DNA from 3 places in the Paraburkholderia sp. 31.1 genome. Region 3 is predicted to be linked to each of the others. Evidence: riboswitches for the same ligand, from Rfam matches in the RefSeq annotation. Region 3 holds a riboswitch; each other region holds the start of a gene.
What was found. A riboswitch is a leader RNA that binds a small molecule or an ion and turns the genes downstream of it on or off. The one in region 3 is predicted to bind cobalamin.
Positions count from the first base shown of each region.

Region 1: linked by a shared signal. The riboswitch ahead of cobW (cobalamin biosynthesis protein CobW) and the one ahead of F6X37_RS03685 (HoxN/HupN/NixA family nickel/cobalt transporter) in region 3 are both predicted to bind cobalamin.
Region 2: linked by a shared signal. The riboswitch ahead of F6X37_RS14315 (TonB-dependent receptor domain-containing protein) and the one ahead of F6X37_RS03685 (HoxN/HupN/NixA family nickel/cobalt transporter) in region 3 are both predicted to bind cobalamin.

Region 1 covers NZ_VZQN01000003.1:225,342-229,933, forward strand. Annotated here, with positions in the region: gene F6X37_RS37565 (cobalamin biosynthesis protein) at 1-135, opposite strand, end outside; partial or broken gene cobA (uroporphyrinogen-III C-methyltransferase) at 151-891, opposite strand; cobalamin riboswitch at 1,086-1,346, opposite strand; cobalamin riboswitch at 1,427-1,705, shown strand; gene cobW (cobalamin biosynthesis protein CobW) at 1,907-2,998, shown strand; gene cobN (cobaltochelatase subunit CobN) at 3,013-4,592, shown strand, end outside.
Region 2 covers NZ_VZQN01000016.1:22,587-27,178, reverse strand. Annotated here, with positions in the region: gene F6X37_RS14340 (SIMPL domain-containing protein) at 1-282, opposite strand, end outside; gene F6X37_RS14335 (EVE domain-containing protein) at 528-986, opposite strand; RNA gene ssrS (6S RNA) at 1,128-1,309, opposite strand; gene F6X37_RS14325 (cell division protein ZapA) at 1,376-1,690, opposite strand; gene F6X37_RS14320 (ATPase) at 1,687-2,046, opposite strand; cobalamin riboswitch at 2,267-2,532, shown strand; gene F6X37_RS14315 (TonB-dependent receptor domain-containing protein) at 2,622-4,553, shown strand.
Region 3 covers NZ_VZQN01000004.1:72,381-76,972, reverse strand. Annotated here, with positions in the region: gene F6X37_RS03695 (acyl-CoA dehydrogenase family protein) at 1-159, shown strand, start outside; gene F6X37_RS03690 (FAD-dependent monooxygenase) at 239-1,798, opposite strand; cobalamin riboswitch at 2,190-2,378, shown strand; gene F6X37_RS03685 (HoxN/HupN/NixA family nickel/cobalt transporter) at 2,431-3,492, shown strand; gene F6X37_RS03680 (hypothetical protein) at 3,479-3,667, opposite strand; gene F6X37_RS03675 (error-prone DNA polymerase) at 3,715-4,592, opposite strand, start outside.

The DNA.
Region 1 (4,592 bases), on a different contig from region 3:
GAAGGCATTCGATCCGAGCGCTGCGCGGACGGCGGCTTCGATCTCAGCGGCTTTGCTGTGCAAGCGGCAACCGATGCCGACGCTCAGCGTTTTGATCGCGCGTCCGAGTCCGTGTCGTGTCGCGCTCGCTGCCAGTTCGTGAGCAACGCCGGCGTCGCGTTTGGCCGCATCACGCGCCAGTGCGAGCGACGCCACACCGCCGATCACGACGATCGCCGGCGAGCCGAGCCCCGCGTGCGCCACCGCCTCGGCGAACTCGCGAAGCGGCGCGAGCACATGACGCTGCTCAGGCCGCGTCGCCGACTCGATCGCCGCGCACGGCGTGTCGGCGGACATGCCGGCCGCGAGCAATGCGCGGGCGATCTCGCCGAGCCGGCGCATGCCCATATAGATCACCAGCGTCATGCGCGTCGCGGCGAGCGCGGCCCAGTCCGGTTCGCCACTGCCGCCGGCGCCGTGGCCGGTGACGAACACGACGCCCTGCGCGTGATCACGATGCGTGACCGCGATACCGAGCGCCGCGGGCGCCGCGATGCCGGCCGTGATGCCGTTGATCACGTCGACTTCGATACCCGCGGCCTGTAGCGCCTGCAACTCTTCGCCGCCGCGGCCGAACACGAACGGATCGCCGCCCTTGAGCCGCGCGACGCTGCGTCCCGCGCGCAGATGCCCGAGCATTTGCGCGACGATGTCGGCTTGCGGCGTCGACGGATGGCCGCCGCGTTTGCCGACGTACACGACTTGCGCGCCGGTGCGCGCGAACTGCAGCACGTCGGGATTCACCAGATCGTCGACGAGCACGACATCGGCCTGCGCGAGCGCACGGGTGGCCTTCAGCGTGATCAGTTCGACGTCGCCGGGACCGGCGCCGATCAGCCAGGCGCGCGTCATCGCGGCGTGCATGGCGCGCGCCATGCGGTGATGGAAGAAGAGACGCGGCGTGCGACAGCGCGCGCGGCGGTGAATATAGAGGTCATGCGGAACTGCGAATCCGGGCACGCGCGATGCCGCGCTGCTACGCCTTCACATCCGTTCCCCGCGGATTCCGGCGGCCGGCGGCGCCGCGTGATGCACGGATGCAATGCGGCACCGCCTCCGCGTCTGGCCGGTATCCGGGCTGGCGGCCTCATGCGCTTCGCCTTCCCGTCCCGGTTTGTGGATTCGCGGGACAGTGGCATCAAAAAACGCATGCGCGGCACGGCGGAATCGAAGGCGAATCGAATCGCGCGCCGCAGGTCGCTTACCGTTGCGGGGACAGCACAGGTTGAACGCGCGAGGCGCTGCCTGTTTCCCGTTTAACTGCACACGCGAGCGCATGTGCGGGCACCAAACGCGCGCATACGATAGCACATGGCGCCTTGCCGGATAAGCCTCGGCGGCGCTTTCCGGCTCGCTGCGTTGCTTGACTGCGCAAGGCCGCGGGCCTACACTCGCACGCACTTTGGGTGCTCGCGTGCGCGCTCGTGCGCATGCAGTTAAACGGGAAACAGGGAGCCACCTGCTCTGGAGCGGCTAACCTGTGCTGTCCCCGCAACGGTAAGCGAAAAGCGGTTCCGGCTTGATAGCCGGACACCGCAGTGCCGGCTTCGATGTCCTCGCGCAAGCTCGCGTGGACATTTCACCACTGGACGAGAAACCACTCGGCCGGGAAGGGGAAGCGGCGCTTTCGCCAGCCCGGATACCGGCCCAAAGAAGCAGAACGACCGCCGCGGGGATGCGGCGGCGCGTTCATGACCTCAGTTCCGCTTTCTGTATTTCCGTTGTTGCGGCAATGCCGTCGTTCGTCCCCGTGTCTGGTGATCGCTGGTACTGCTGCGCGTGCTTCATTCGCTCCATTCGCCAGCCGACGCGGACCCACGCGCGGACTTTCCGGCATACCGATCAACGCCAAGGGATGGACCTCACGATGCAAACTCAATTGCGCAAGATCCCCGTCACGATCGTCACGGGCTTTCTCGGCAGCGGCAAAACCACGCTGCTGCGGCACATTCTTCAGCATGCGGGCGGCAAGCGCATCGCGGTGATCGTCAACGAGTTCGGCGAGCTCGGCATCGACGGCGAAATCCTCAGGGGCTGCGGCATCGGTTGCGATGAAAACGGCGTCGAGACCGAAGGGCAATTGTATGAACTCGCGAACGGTTGTTTGTGCTGCACCGTGCAGGAAGAATTTTTCCCGGTGATGGAAAAGCTCGCGGAGCGCCGCGATGAACTCGATCACGTGCTGATCGAAACGTCGGGGCTCGCGTTGCCGAAGCCGCTCGTGCAGGCGTTCAACTGGCCGCAGATCCGCAATGGCTTCACGGTCGACGCGGTGGTGACGTTGGTGGACGGCCCGGCCGCCGCGAGCGGCCAGTTCGCCGATAACCCGCTCGCCGTCGATGCGCAGCGCAAGGCCGATCCGAATCTCGATCACGAGTCGCCGCTGCACGAGCTGTTCGAAGACCAGTTGGCGGCGGCCGATCTGGTGATTCTGAACAAGACCGATCTGATCGACGACGCGCGGCAGCACGAGGTCGAAGCCGCGATCCGCGCGGAGATTGCGCCGCAGGTGAAGATCGTGCGCGCGCAGCAGGGGCGGCTCGACCTGCATACGCTGCTGGGCCTCGAAGCGGCGTCGGAAGAGACGATCCACCTGCGTCATGACCACCACGGTTCCGCCGACGACCCCGATCATCACCACGATGAATTCGATTCGGTCGTCGTGCAGGCATCGGTACCGTCGCGCGACGCGGCGCTCGCCGCCTTGCAGGCGCTCGTCGAAACCCACACGATTTACCGTGTCAAAGGCTTCGCGGCACTGCAGGGCGCGGCGATGCGTCTCGTGATCCAGGGCGTGGGCCGGCGCTTCGACAGCTACTTCGACCGGCGCTGGCAAGCGGGTGAAAATGGCGACGGCGCGTTGAGCCGCTTCGTGCTGATCGGCGCAGACCTCGACCAGCACGCGCTGCAACAGGCGTTCGACGCGGCGCTCGGCGCGACGTCGAACGCGACGGCATAAACGGGCGCACCAGCATGCATCTGCTGCGCACGACGCCGGGCGGCTTCGTCGACGATACGCAGGGCGTGATCCGCATCGATCAGCAGCCCGCCGAGATCGTCGTGCTCAGTTCCGCCGACACCACGCTGTCGCTGCTCGCGAGCGTGGTGCCGCGTCTCGGCGACGGCTTTCCGAGCGTGCGGCTCGCGAACGTCACGTATCTGCGTCAGCCTGCTTCGGTCGATTTCTATCTGGACGACGTGTTGCAGCATGCGCGCGTGGTCGTCGTCGATCATCTCGGCGGCGAAACGTATTGGCCGTACGGCATCGAGCAGGTGGTCGCGCTCGCGCAGCGCAAACAGCAAACACTCGCGATGTTTTCCGGCGATCTGCAGGAAGACCCGAACCTGCTCGCGCGCAGCACCGCGAGCGCCGAGCTGTGTCAGCAGCTGTGGCGCTATCTGCGCGAGGGCGGTCCGCAGAACGCCGAGGCGTTTTTGCGCTGCGTCGCGTATCGCGCGCTCGACTGGGGGCGCGAACCCGATCCGCCGCGCGCGTTGCCGGCCGCGTCGCTGTATCACCCTGAGCGCGATACCCCCATCGTCGCCGACTGGCAGGCGCGTTGGCGGCAAGACGCGCCGGTCGTCGCGATTCTGTTCTACAAGGCGCATCTGCAGGCCGCCAATACCGCGGTGTTCGATGCGCTGATCGACGCGCTCGAAGCGCAAGGGCTCAATCCGCTGCCGCTCGCGATCACGTCGCTGAAGGATGCGCTGAGCCGCGATGTCGTGCAGTCGCTGTGCGCGCAACATGGTGTCGCGCTCGTGCTGAACACGACCGCGTTCGCCGCTTCCGCGATCGACGACCCGGAGCCGCTCGCGCTCGCCGGCGACGCGCCGGTGTTCCAGGTGATCCTGAGCGGCGGCAATCGCGAAGACTGGCTGAAGGACAACCACGGCCTCAATTCGCGCGACATCGCGATGCATATCGCGCTGCCCGAAGTGGACGGGCGCATCATCACGCGCGCGATCAGCTTCAAGGGACTCGCGTATCGCTGTGCGCATACGCAGGTGGACGTGGTCCGCTATCAGCCCGACCTCGAACGGGTGCGCTTTCTCGCCGAGCTGAGCCGGCGCTGGTGCCGTTTGCGTTCGCTCGATAACGCCGACAAGAAAGTCGCGTTGATTCTCGCCAACTATCCGATGAGCGAAGGGCGCATCGGCAATGGCGTCGGGCTCGATACGCCGGCGTCGGTGGTCGGCATTCTGTCGATGCTGCGCGATGAAGGTTATCGTGTCGGCGAACTACCCGAAAACGGCGACGCGTTGTTGAACAGGCTGACCGAAGGCGTGACCAACGATCCGGTCGTACGCGATCTGCGTCCGGCCCTGCAAAGCCTCGCACTCGACGACTATCTCGCGCATTTCAACGCGTTGCCGGCGAGCGTGCGCGACGCGTTGAACGCGCGCTGGGGCAAGCCCGAGCAGGACCCCACGCTGCGGCGCGGCCGCTTCATGATCGCCGGCTGGCGCTGCGGCCAGGTGTTCGTCGGCGTTCAGCCTGCGCGTTCGCGCGAGCACGGCGACTACGCGAGCTATCACGATGCGGAGCTCGT
Region 2 (4,592 bases), on a different contig from region 3:
GGTCACGCCGCTGACGCCGCGCGCTTTCTGCAATGCCGCGTCGGCGCGTTCGTTCAGCGTCGACGTCAGCGACGACGGCTCGCTCGCTTCCTGCTCGTAAAACAGCGTGATTTCGACTTCGTCCTGCGGGACTTCCGCGCTCGCCTGCGCATTCAGCGACAGCACGCCCGAGGGCTGCGGCATCATGGTCTGCGCTCGAGCGGGCGCAGGGTTCAGTGCAAGTGCCACAGGCGCGCCCAAGGCGAGCGCAAGTGCGAGGGACCGTGCGGTTTTTGTCGTCATGACTGGAATCCTTGTTTGAACAGGTTGTGCACGTTCGACGCGAGCGCCGGGTAGTGGCGCGCGGTTTGACGGATGCGCTGGCGAATGCATCGGCTTGCCGTCGAGCGGCCGGTTCGAGTTCACGCTTTCGTCGACCGATTAGGCGCGTTTTACCGACGCTTGGTTCCCCAATTAGTGCTTCGCCGCCGCATCGGAAACGATGACCTGGATGCGATCACGACAGGTGCCGCGTCGCGCGTTCGCCCTTAAACCAGCTGTTTAGTGATGAAGCGCCATTCGGCTTCGGTCACCGGCGTGATCGACAGGCGATTGCCTTTGGCGAGCACGCGCATGTCCTGCAATTCGGCATGCTCGCGCAGCGCGGCAAGCGGAATCAGCCCGATTTTCTTCTTGAACACGACGTCGACGAGCATCCAGCGCGGCGTTTCCGGCGACGATTTCGCGTCGTAGTACGGACTCTTTTTATCGAACTGCGTAGGGTCCGGATACGCGCTCGACGAGACCTCCGCGATGCCCGCGATGCCGGGCTCCGGACAGCTCGAATGATAGAAGAGCACGCCGTCGCCGACCTGCATCACGTCGCGCATGAAGTTGCGCGCCTGATAGTTGCGTACGCCGGTCCACGGCAAGGTGCGATGTGGTGCGTTGGCGAGGTCGTCGATGCTTGCTTCGTCCGGTTCGGACTTCATCAGCCAGTAGCGCATGAATCGGAGTGAGCGTGTGAGATTGAACGAAGCGCAACAACAGCAGGCGCGTACGGAAAAGCCCCTGAAAAAGGCGCTCAAACGAAAAAACGACGACCAAAGAAAAACGGCATCGAACCGAAGTCCGATGCCGTTCCAGATAAGGTCCCCGCCTTAGCCGCTAGGCCGGCATCCTGAACCGAGGGTTCAGAATTGGTCGCAGTTAGCAACACTTCGGGTACATCAGACTGAGTGACGCGCACACCCGTGCTACAAATTTCCGCAACCGTGCACATGGCATTGGTTCAAGGAATGTATGACCTTGGCGAACCAGGCAGGGAAGCTAAACCGATGAAGCTACAACCCAAACCGTTCAACACGTGACCGATTCGAAACCGGCCCACTACTGCTTACTGCAAGCTGTACTGCTCGATCACAGTACCTAGCTGTTCGTTCATTTGCTGCATTGTACGCCGGATTTCTTCAGCAGGAAATGCTTCTCCGTGTCGCACGCTGCTTTGCAGTTTAAGCAGTTCCGATGCCAGCGACAGCGCAGCCATCACCGCGATGCGATCGGTGCCGCGCACGTTGCTGCCGCTGCGGATTTTCTTCATCTCGGCGTCGACGCGCGCGACCGCCTCGAGCAGCGCGCCTTCCGTTTCCGGCGAGCAGGCGAGACGATAGGGTACTTCGAGAATCGATACTTCGATCTGCTTGGTGGTCATGCGCTTTCTCCGTGTCGGCTCACGTCGCTTTCCGCTTCCTCGTGTCCGGGCTGGGCGGACTCGAGCAGATCGAGCTGGTTATCCGGTTCGCTGCTCGCGCGTGCGCGCGGCAATTTTTCGAGAATCGCATTCAGGCGCACCTGAGCGTCGTCGATCTTGGCGGACAGCGCGTCGCGTTCCGCCTGCAGTGCGTCGCGCTCTTCGCGCAATTGCGCGAGTTCCGCATGCGTGGCTTGCACTTCGGCACGCGTTTGCGCGAGCTGCTCTTCGAGCGCGAGCCGCGCTTCGTTGTGGCGCTGGCTGATCGCAATCAGCTTGCCGATGTTCTGGGAGAGTGATTCGAGTTCGGTGAGCATGTGCTGCGTCCTCTAAAGACATCGCATTTTAGCGCGGAATATTACAGGTTCCGACAATTGTCTCGTTTCGAGACGTAACAGCATCGCTTCGTGCAGGTTCGTTGGGTGTCGCGTCGTCGACCATAAGGTAAAAAACCGGTAATCCATCGGACAATAAGCTGCATTCAACAGAACCGATTGCGCTCCGGTTGACCTTTCTTGACGCCCCGCGAGGCCGCTCGTAAACTTCCCGCACTCTGGTGCCCGCGCGCGCTTCTCGGCGCGCGCAGTTAAACGGGAAGCAGGACGCGCGCGGTGCCAAAACCGGATGCGCGAACCTGCGCTGCCCCCGCAACGGTAAGCGACCGCATGTGATGTGCTCATGCAGGTCGGTCCTGGTCGCAAGGTTGGAAGTTCAACGTGCGAGTGTGCCACTGCGCGTCACGCGTGGGAAGGCGGGATCGATGTGTCGTAGCCCGGATACCGGCCAGAAAAGAGGGACGTCCCCCGCGAAAACGCTAAACAAGGGGGCGCCTCGTGACGCGTCGGCCTGCGGGGAAGCAGGCCGCGCACGCTATCCACAGGAATGTCATCCCATGCTGTCCCCCATCGCCCGCGCAACGCTGCTCGCGTTCGCGAGCCTGCCGCTCGTCGTGCATGCGCAAAGCGCCGAGCCCGCGTCTTCATCGTCCGCGACGGATGCAACCGCTGCGAGCGCCGCAAACGTTGCCGACGCGGCCAATCTCACTTCCACCGATGCATCGGGCAACGTGCTGTCGCCGATCGTCGTGACCGCGCAACGCGGACCGCAAGCGTTGCGCGATGCGATCCCGCAGACTACGCAGTTCGATCAGCAGGACATCGCCGACACGACCGCGACCGATCTGCCCGGCCTGTTGCAACTCGCGCCAGGCGCGCAAATCTCGCGCACGGGTGGCCCCGGTTCGACCACGAGCCTCTTTCTGCGCGGCGCATCGTCGACGCAATCGCTGCTGCTGATCGACGGCGTGCGCGTCGATTCGGTGAGTCTCGGCTCAGCTCAACTCGCACAGATTCCGCTCGATCAGGTCGATCACGTCGAAGTGGTGAACGGCAACGTGTCGGCGTTGTATGGTTCGGGCGCGATCGGCGGCGTCGTGCAGGTGTTCACGAAAGACGGCGGCGATCATCCGCCGCGTTTCAATTTTTCGGTCGGCTACGGCAGCTATCACACGCAGACGCAAACGGCCGGCGTGAACGGCGCGCTCGATCAGGACGGCCGCACGACCTTCAACATCTCGCTCGCGCGCACGAAGGACGACGGCTTTTCGTCGCTCAATCCGCTCGAGGCGCCGAACGCGAATCCGAACGCAAACGGCAATCTGAACGAGAGCATCAGCGCGTCGCTGCGTCACAAGTTCACCGACAGGTGGGACGCGGGCGTCAGCTACTTCCAGTCGAACAACGACAACAGCTACGACAATGCGTACGGCGAGCCCACCGATCTGAACAATCTCTATAGCAAGGTGCGTCAGGTGTCGGTATTCGCGAACGGCAAGCTGACCGACTGGTGGACCACCCACGTCACGCTCGCCGAGGGCGACGACCGCAGCGTGTCGAACACCAATGGCATCTACAACGGCCGCTTCGATACCGACAATCGCCAGTACACGTGGCAGAACGATTTCGCGCTCGCCGCGAACCAGAAGCTGCAACTCGGCTACGAGCATCTCGACCAGACGCTCGACTCCGACACGTTCGCCGCGCCCGACCGTCGCGTCGATTCGGTCTTCGCGGGCTACAGCGCGCGCTTCGGCCGCAACCAGATTCAGGCCAACGTGCGACGCGACCAGTACTCCGATTTCGGTGGGGCGAACAGTTACTATCTCGGCTACGGATTCGACATCACGTCGCGCTGGAAGGTAACCGCAAGCTATTCGGATGCGTTCCGCGCGCCGAGCTTCGACGATCTGTACTATCCGATCAGCGGCAACCCGTCGATCCAGCCCGAGCGCAGTCATTCGGTCGAAGCCGGTTTGCAGTACGCGACCGATGCGCTCGGCGTGATGCGTCTGAACGCATTCCAGACGCGCTATACGAATCTGATCGACTACGTGCAGACGATCCCCGGCATCTACCTCGCGGAGAACGTCGGCCGTGCGAAGGTGCAGGGACTCGAGGGATCGTGGAGCGGTCATGTCGGCAAGACCGACGTGCGCGCAACGGTGACGCTGCAGAACCCGGTCGATCTCGACAACGGTACCGACCTCGTGCGGCGCGCGCGTCGGTTCGGGTCGTTCGCGGTGAACCGCAGCATCGGTGGATGGCGGGTTGGCGGCGAGTGGATCGTCAGCGGTCCGCGCACCGATAGCACCGGCAACCTCGGCGGTTATGGCATCGTGAATCTGTCGGCGCGCTACAACGTCACCAAAGCTTGGTACGTCAGTGCGCAAATCGACAATCTGTTCAACAAGGATTATGAAACGGCCTACTCGTATAACTCGCCGCGACGCGGTGCGTATCTCACGCTCGGCTGGCAGCAGCAGTGACGCGCGCGCCGAGGTGGCCGCATGCGTGAACGCACGCGG
Region 3 (4,592 bases):
CTGGGTGGCGGGAGCGCTCTCTATGACGCCTCGCCGCTGCAGCGGCGATTGCGTGACCTTCACGCCGGGGCGCAACACGTCGTGGCCCAGCAACGAAATTATGCTGCAGTTGGCAGGCTGCTTCTGGAAGACTTGGTCTCGAAGACCGCCGCCGGCTAGTCGAGCCGCAAGATAGTCGATCGATGTGAGGGGACGTCTGTAGGCCCCAGGAAACCCGCCATTCCGATGATGCTCTCAGCTAAACGGATCCACGCGCATTCCCAGGTTTGCCGAACCATCGCGCCAAGACTTCGGCAATCTCCTCATCGCGAATGGCGGCTTCACTTGCCCACGCGACGAACCCGTCAGGACGCAGCAGTACAGCGCGCAATCCCAGCCGTTCCTTGACGTCGCTTGCGACATAGGTGACCTGCTCTCGCCAACGGCTCGCGAGCGCCTGAAGCGATGCGCCCGGGTCGAACTCCAGGAATAGGCCTTTTCCTTCGCGCAGAAGACCGCCGACCTTTGTTCCGTCGACGAGCTCGAAATCAGGAGCGCTGCGGCCTACCAGCGGATGACCGCCGCCAAGGTCGTAGCGGAGCGAAACGCCCCACACGCGCTCAGCAAAGTACGTCGCGCCATCGCGGGTCTCGATGAGATCACGGATGACGGCTGCAAGCGCGCGCGTGCTTTGGGTGGGGCGCATGAGCGCAACCTGCGCGCGCGACCAGTCGAGAACGTTCACTCCCACCGGATGCCGTTCCCGCTGATAGCTGTCGAGTAGATTGGTCGGCGCGTCGCCACGGATCGTGGATGCCAGCTTCCAACCCAGGTTCATCGCGTCTCCCAGACCGAGATTAAGCCCTTGACCGCCCAAGGGGGAGTGGATGTGTGCGGCGTCACCCGCAAGCAGCACGCGTCCTTTGCGATACGTTGTCGCCTGGAAAGCTCGATCCGTCCAGGTGGTAGCGATCTGAAGTTTTGTCAGGGTGATATCTGTGCCCGACACGCGGCGCAACACTGCCTGCACATGCTCCAGCGTGATCGGTTGGATCCGGTGAAAGGCGCCGCCATCGAATTCCACCATCGCGATCGTGCCAGGCCGTGCATAGGTGTACATGCCCTTCGACGTATAGTGCCGGCCGGGGCGGAGCGCTTGCTGGTCTGCCATCTCGATTTCAACGGAATAGCCGGTGAACTCCGGTTCGGTGCCAACGAAATCAAAGGCGCCTGCCTTGCGCATCGCACTACGACCACCATCGCAACCGACAAGCCAGCGTCCGGCGAAAGTCTCGCCACCCGCGTGAACATTTACCTCGTCGTCTGACGCCCTTATCGCGTTGGCACTAAAACCACGCCGGATCTCGGCCCCCATCGCACTGGCTCGGCGAGCCAGGACAGTTTCGAGTGTCTCCAATTCGACTGCCATGCTGGTGTCGGCCGGGCTTGGCAGACGATATGGCCACTTCGAGGTGTCAACGTCGTCGTGATAGAACTGGATGCCCGCGAAGTGGCCGGCTGGCCGACGCGGCTGTCCCGTCCAGTGTGCGGTCGTCGCATTCTTGCCTGCGGCATCACTCTCACGCTGCGCCGCGACTACCTCATCCAGCAACCCACGACGATACAGCGCTTCAAGGGTCGGCGCCGAAAGGCCGCGCATTCCGAATGGAAGGCGCTTCAATGGGGAGTGTGGGTCCTCGGCTTGCTCCAGCACCAGGACCGAGAGGTCAAACAGGCGCAGCTCGCAGGCGAGAAACAGGCCGACGGGGCCGGCCCCGGCAATCACAACGTCATAGATATCTGGATGATGTCTGCGCATGAACTACTCCTGTGTCGATGTCCGACCGGAGCGTTCCTCAGTTGAGAACCACACGGACGAACGTTTGGACGCCTGTACAGCGTCGAATGTTCGTCGTGGGGATCTCGTGCGCGAGGCCAAAGACCAGAGCTTTCGTTACCGAAAGGACTTGGGCTTACCAAACCAAGTCTGCCTTTTCCGACACAGCTTTATAACATTGTGGCGATGGGTTGCAACAGCCGGCGGCGTTCAAAGCCGTGCGAGCGCGAACTGTAGCGCGCGGCGAGCGTGTAGGCCCATCGCGCATTTGCCGACCGCCGTGTCGCCAGGACTGGTGGCGCACGCAACAACGCAAAGAGAGACGACTGTCAGTCGGCTTTCCGATCGAAAGCTATCTGCACGGTTTGTACGCGATAATCGCCATCGCGACGGCTGCCGCAAGGCATTAATAGGGAATATGGTGAGGCAAACGCCAAGACCATAGCTGTGCCCGCAACTGTAAACGCGAAGTCCGATGTCATCAGGCCACTGGGCAACCGGGAAGGCGGCGTCGGGCGCAGACACGTAAGCCAGGAGACCTGCCGCGCCCGGGACGTAATCGCGCCCGGTAAACCCGCCCATACCGGGCGCTTCACCAGCATGCGAGGACATTCATGCGACAGCCTTATCTTTCTCACCTGTTCGACGACGGCCCGCAGGCGCTACGCGGCAAGGTCATCGGCATTTTTTCACTGCTCATAGCGGCCAACGTCGGCGTCTGGATCTGGGCGCTCACTGCCCTTCATGGCCGCCCCGCGTTGATCGGCACTGCATTGCTCGCTTATACGTTCGGCTTGCGCCATGCGGTCGACGCAGATCACATCGCCGCTATCGACAACACCACACGGAAACTGATGCAAGGCGGCAAACGCCCGGTTGCAGTGGGCTTTTTCTTTTCGCTGGGGCATTCGACGATCGTGATCGCGCTTTCGGTTGCCGTCGCGTTCGCGGCCGTCACGCTGAAAGCACGCTTCGAAGACATGAAGGCAATCGGTGGAATCATCAGCACCTCAGTGTCGGCGGGTTTTCTGCTGGTGCTGGCAATCGTCAACGTGATGATTCTGGTGTCGGTGGTGAAGACTTTCCGGCGCGTGCAGCGTGGCGAGCGCCTCGTCGAGGAAGACCTCGACATGCTGCTCAACAAGCGCGGTTTCCTGTCGCGCATTTTCCGTCCGCTGTTCCGCCTTGTCTCACGTAGCTGGCACATGTACCCGATCGGCTTCGTGTTCGGCCTGGGCTTCGATACGGCGACGGAAGTGGCGCTGTTCGGTATTTCTGCCGCTCAGGCCGCTGATGGCATGTCTCTCGCGACTATCCTGATCTTCCCCGCACTGTTTACTGCGGGCATGTGCCTGGTCGATACCGCCGACGGCGTGCTGATGCTCGGCGCATATGGCTGGGCTTTCATGAAGCCGGTCCGCAAGCTGTACTACAACATCACGATTACGTTCGTGTCGGTGATTGTGGCGGTGCTGATCGGCGGCATTGAGGTGCTGGCGCTGATCGCGGACAAGCTCGACCTCAAGGGCGGCTTCTGGGATCTGATCGGCACGGCATCGGACAACTTTGGCCTGCTCGGCTACGTGGTGATCGGCCTGTTCGTCGTCAGCTGGCTGGTGTCCGTGTTGTTCTACAAGCTCAAGCGCTACGACGACATGCCCGTCAACCTGGGCTGATCGAAAAGCCAGAACAAACCTGCCGGATGCGCAACGCGTCCGGCTCAGACATGCAGAGGATCGTGCTGCCCGGACGCGTTGCCATGATGATGTCGCGCGTTCGAATGCTCATGTGCGCGCCGAACATGCGGACGTAGCGCCGGTAGTCCGCCAGAATCTGAGCCGAATAGCACATGGATGCCTCCGTTTGCTGTTCCGATGATACGTATTTGCGCGCTCGCATCAGCAGAAGTCTCTGCTCGTCGTCTGCAACTCGCCCAGCAGATGAGACATGTCGACGAGCCGCTGCGCGACGAGGTGCCGTACTTCTCCCTGACACTGCCACGTGCCGTACACGGCGAGCAGCGCGGCGCCCAACGCTTCTTTGCGCTGTTTTTCAAGCAGGCTTGGCCAGATGATCACATTGACGTTGCCCGTCTCGTCTTCGAGCGTGACGAACACGACTCCCTTGGCCGTGCCGGGACGCTGACGGACCGTCACCAGTCCGCAGCCGCGCGCGAGGCGGCCGTTGCGATAGGTCCGCAGCGTCGAGGCCGGCATCAGCCGGTTCGCGAGCAACTGCGGCCGGAGCAGTTCCAGCGGATGGCGGTTGAGCGTCAGGCCGAGCGAACGGTAGTCGGCGACGATGTCGTTCGCTTCGCTCGGTGCGCCCAGTTCGGGCGTTTCGTCCTGAGTCGCCGCGGCCGCGAGCATATCCTTGTCCGGCACCGCGACGACCGACTGCCACAGCGCTTCGCGGCGGTTTCCCGCGAGCGCTGCCAACGCATTCGCATCCGCGAGCGCATGCAGGTCTTTGCGGTCGAGCTGCGCGCGGCGCGCGAGATCGTTGACGCTCGCGAACGGGCGAACCGCGCGCGCGTTCTCGATCCGTTCGGCGGCGCCGTCCTTCATGCCGCGCAGCAGCGAAAGACCGAGACGCACGGCGGGGCGCGTCGCCCCCGCACGGGGTTCGAGCGAGGAGTCCCAACCGCTGATCGTCACATCGACCGGCAACACCGTGACGCCGTGCCGCTGCGCATCCTGAACCAGTTGCGACGGCGAATAGAAGCCCATCGGCTGGCTGTTCAGCATCGCGGCGAGAAAGGCTTCGGGTTCGTGAC